2 regions of the Kribbella sp. NPDC050241 genome follow, and region 2 is predicted to be linked to the other one. Evidence: riboswitches for the same ligand, from Rfam matches in the RefSeq annotation. Region 2 holds a riboswitch; the other holds the start of a gene.
What was found. Region 2 has a riboswitch for cobalamin ahead of ACIBG5_RS03185 (putative cobaltochelatase). Riboswitches for the same ligand answer to the same signal wherever they lie in the genome.
Positions count from the first base shown of each region.

Region 1: linked by a shared signal. The riboswitch ahead of ACIBG5_RS25650 (ribonucleoside-diphosphate reductase subunit alpha) and the one ahead of ACIBG5_RS03185 (putative cobaltochelatase) in region 2 are both predicted to bind cobalamin.

Region 1 covers NZ_JBITJE010000005.1:458,601-460,795, reverse strand. The annotation lists gene ACIBG5_RS25655 (DinB family protein) at 15-596, shown strand; cobalamin riboswitch at 657-814, shown strand; gene ACIBG5_RS25650 (ribonucleoside-diphosphate reductase subunit alpha) at 947-2,195, shown strand, end outside.
Region 2 covers NZ_JBITJE010000001.1:701,537-703,731, forward strand. The annotation lists gene ACIBG5_RS03180 (AAA family ATPase) at 1-540, opposite strand, end outside; cobalamin riboswitch at 630-762, shown strand; gene ACIBG5_RS03185 (putative cobaltochelatase) at 835-2,195, shown strand, end outside.

The DNA.
Region 1 (2,195 bases), on a different contig from region 2:
TACAGGGAGAGATGATGCCAGAGCCGTTCGACTGGGACATCCTGCACCGGCCATCGGCGATGGCCATGGTCCGGGGCCAGCTCGGCTTCAGCTGGATGGTGCTGTCCGGCCGGCTCGCGCAGTTGACCGACGACCAGTACTTCTGGCGACCGAGCAGCGAGGCGCTGACCGTCGTACGCCGGCACTACACCGGGCGGTTCCGATCACTCGGGTCCGGCGAGTGGGTCGCGCAGTGGCCCGACGAGCCGGACCATCGCGGGCCACGCACGATCGCCTGGCTGATCGCCCATCTGACCGAGACGTTCTTCGAGCGCTGGGAGTGGACGTTCGGCGCGAGCCAACAGGGACGTGCCGACATCACCCTGCACGGCAACGCGCGCGATGCGGTGGCGTGGCTGACTCACTGGGTCGAGGCCTGGCAGGACGCGATCGCCGCTCTCGACGAGGAGCAGGTGATGACGATCGGCCTCAGCCAGGCGACCGAGCTGGACGCGGGCGAGCCGTTCGGTCACGTCGTACTGCGGCTGAATCGTGAGCTGATCCACCATGGCTCGGAGATCATGACGCTCCAGGACCTCTACGCGGTCGCGGCGTGAGGACCACAACATGTGCGACATGCGGCGTGGCGCTACCACAAGATCTAGGGTCAGCCACTTAGCATCACTACTGCTGGTGGTTCGGAGTGGTCGGCACCACAAGATGTGGGGCCACGCCGAGGCAACAGGGGAATCCGGTGCGAGTCCGGAACTGCCCCGCAACGGTGAGCGGAAGCCTTCCGCGAGTCCGGATACCTGCCACCGGCGCGTGCACCGCCGGTGCACGTGGTCCGAGACCTCGCGGGTGGGTCGCAGGGCGTGGCGGCAGTGTTCCCGGCCGGTTCTGCCGGCCCCGTCGTGCGCCCCTCCGCGTGGCTCCGATCCTCCGAACTCTTTTGGAGACAACACCTGTGACGATTGCTTCCTCATCCCGGTCGGCGACAGCCGACCGGTCGATCCAGCTGACCGTCGTACGCCGCGACGGCGGCCACACCGGCTTCGACCAGACCAAGATCTCGGTCGCCATGACCAAGGCGTTCCTCGCCGTCGAGGGTGCCGAGGCGGGCACCACCCACCGGGTCCGTGACCTGGTGACGGACTTGACCGGCCGGGTCGTCGAGGCCCTGACGAGCCGCGGTGACGCCCGCCGCAGCGTGCAGGTCGAGGACATCCAGGACCAGGTCGAGCTGGCGCTGATGCGCGCCGGCGAGCACCAGGTCGCCCGTGCGTACGTCCTCTACCGCGAGGAGCGCACCAAGGCCCGCACCCCGGCCGACCCTTCCGGCATCACCGACAAGCCCGCGCTCAGCGTCCGCGCGGCCGACGGCAGCACCGCGCCGCTCGACATCGACCGGCTGCGCGTGATCGTCGCGGAGGCGGCCACGGGTCTGGACGCGGTCGACCCCGAGCTGATCCTCGACGAGACCCTCGGTTCCTGCTACGACGGCATCGCACAACACGAGGTCGAGCTCGCTCTGGTGATGGCCGCCCGGTCGTACGTCGAGACCGAGCCGCAGTACAGCTTCGCCGCGTCCCGGCTGCTGCTCGACCAGATCCGTCGCGAGGCGCTCGGCCGCGTCCACGGCGAGCCGCGGCAGGCCAGCCAGGCGGAGATGGCCCAGGCGTACGTGGACTACTTCCCGCGCTACGTCGAACTCGGGGTCGAAGCCGGGCATCTCGATCCCGAGCTGGCCACCTTCGACCTCCCGCGCCTCGCCGCCGCGATCCAGCCCGAGCGCGACCTGGACTTCACCTTCCTCAGCCTGCAGACCTTGTACGACCGCTACCTGCTGCACATCGACAAGGTGCGCTTCGAGCTGCCGCAGGCGCTTTTCCTGCGCGTCGCGATGGGGATGGCGCTGCGCGAGGACGACCGTGACGCAAAGGCCATCGAGTTCTACGAAATGCTCAGCTCGTTCCGGTTCATGACGTCGACGCCGATCCTGTTCAACTCCGGCACGACCCGACCGCAGCTGTCTGCCTGCTTCCTGACCACCGTCCAGGACGACCTGGCCGAGATCTTCGCAGGCATCCGCAACAACGCGCTGCTCGCCAAGTACTCCGGCGGCCTCGGCAACGACTGGACCCCGGTGCGCGGCATCGGCGCCAGGATCCGCGGGACCAACGGTGAGTCGCAGGGCGTCGTACCGTTCCTGAAGA
Region 2 (2,195 bases):
GGTGGCGATCAGGACCAGCCGCTGGACCCGGAATCCGGCGATCAAGTAGGACAGCACGTCCAGCGAGGCCACGTCGGCCCACTGCAGGTCGTCGATGACGACCACCGTCGGGCGCTGGTCCGCGATCCGGTTCAGCACGAGATCGACCAGCATCGGCAGCCGCGTCGAGTCGATGCCGTCGGCAGCGTCGCCGCTGCCGTTCGTGCCGATCGAGGGAAGCAAGGCGGTCAGCCGATCGGTCGCGGCGAGGATCCGCTCCCGCTCGTCCGCGTCGGCCTGGCTGAGCCAGTCCTGCAGTGCGCCGCTGATCGGGGCGAACGGAACCGACGCGCCACCGAAGTGCACGCACGATCCCCACAGGACGGTCAGCCGCGGATCCCGGCACATCTCCCGCGCCAAGCGGCTCTTTCCGATGCCGGCTTCACCGTGGATCACGATCGCGCGCGGGATCCCGCCGACGGCGTCGCGCAGCACATCGCCGAGCAGTTCCTGTTCGACGGCCCGTCCCGCAAACCGATGATCGGCCCGAAGACCCCCCATGTCACCTCAGTGAACACCCATCCGCGCCCAACCGACAGGCCCACCACCGCCGGGTGCGGGTGTGAACCTGGTCGCTGAGGGATGGGTGGCGTGTGTCATGATCGGGCGGACGGTTGTGGAGGAACACCGGTGACCGGCTTCGGCCGGGAGTCCGGGGCGGTCCCGCCACTGTGACCGGGGTGAATCCCGGAAGCCAGGACATCCACCTCCGTCCGTCGGACTGCGGTCTCCGTGGTACGGCGTACCAGCTGCCGGCGGGCGTGGATACCCGCTCGACGAAGGGATCCACCGCTCATGCGGCCTGCCTCACCGTCCAGTGGTTTCCCGTTCACCGCCGTGGTCGGGATGGACGATCTTCAGCTCGCCCTGATTCTGGCGGCGATCTCGCCGGCGATCGGTGGGGTGCTGATCCGGGGCGAGAAGGGTACGGCGAAGTCGACCGCGGTCCGCGCACTGACCGAGATCCTCCCGACGGTGGACGTCGTACCGGGCTGCCGCTTCTCCTGCGACCCCGACCACCCGGACCCGGCCTGTCCCGACGGGCCGCATTCGTCGGTCAGCGAATCCCGGCCGGCCCGGCTGGTCGAGCTTCCAGTGGGTGCGACCGAGGACCGTGTGCTCGGGTCGTTGCATCTCGAGAAGGCGCTGGCCGAGGGCATCACGGCGTACGAGCCTGGTCTGCTGGCCGCGGCGCACCGCGGGATCCTGTACGTCGATGAGGTCAATCTGCTGCACGACCATCTGGTCGACGTACTGCTCGATGCGGCGGCGATGGGACGTGCGACGGTCGAGCGGGACGGGGTGTCGGTCACGCACCCGGCGCGGTTCGTGCTGGTCGGCACGATGAACCCGGAGGAGGGTGAGCTCCGGCCGCAGTTGCTCGACCGGTTCGGGCTGACTGTTGATGTCGTCGCCAGCCGGGATCCTGCCGTCCGGGTCGAGGTGATGCGGGCTCGGCTCGGATACGAGGCTGATCCGGATGCCTTCATTGCTCGGTACGACGGTCCGCAGCGCGAGCTCGCCGAGCGCATCGTCAAGGCTCGTGCCCTGCTGACCGAGGTGATTCTCACCGACCCCGCTTTGCGTCAGATCGCGGAGATCTGCGCGTCGTTCGACGTCGACGGGATGCGGGCCGACTTGGTCACCGCGCGTACGGCGGTTGCCCACGCTGCCTGGTCCGGGCGCACTGTGGTCGAGGTGGATGATGTGCGCGCGGCCGCCAAGCTGGCGTTGCCGCACCGGCGTCGTCGAAATCCGTTCGACGCTCCAGGTCTTGACGAGGACCAGCTGGAAGAGGCGATCAACAACAGCACTCCGCCCCCGGAGGACCCGGACGACGATCCGGACGGTCCAGGCGGTCCGGGCGGGGGAGCGGATCCCGCGGACGACGGCAGCCCGGCCGACGCGGACCCTGCCGACTCCACCGCAGACCCGGCCGGAGTCGACCCGGATGGGCCAGAAGGCGGCGAGGCGAGTGGCCGGCCTGGGCCGGCGCCGGCTGGTGAGGTAGTCGGCAGCTCGGAGCCCTACAAGGCGCGGTTGCTCAGTGTGCAGGCCGCCGGGACAGGCGTCGCCGGTCGGCGGTCCCGGGCGATCACCGAGGTCGGGCGCGTGGTGGGCGACCGTTCACGGGCAGGACGTGAGGCAGGCCGCCC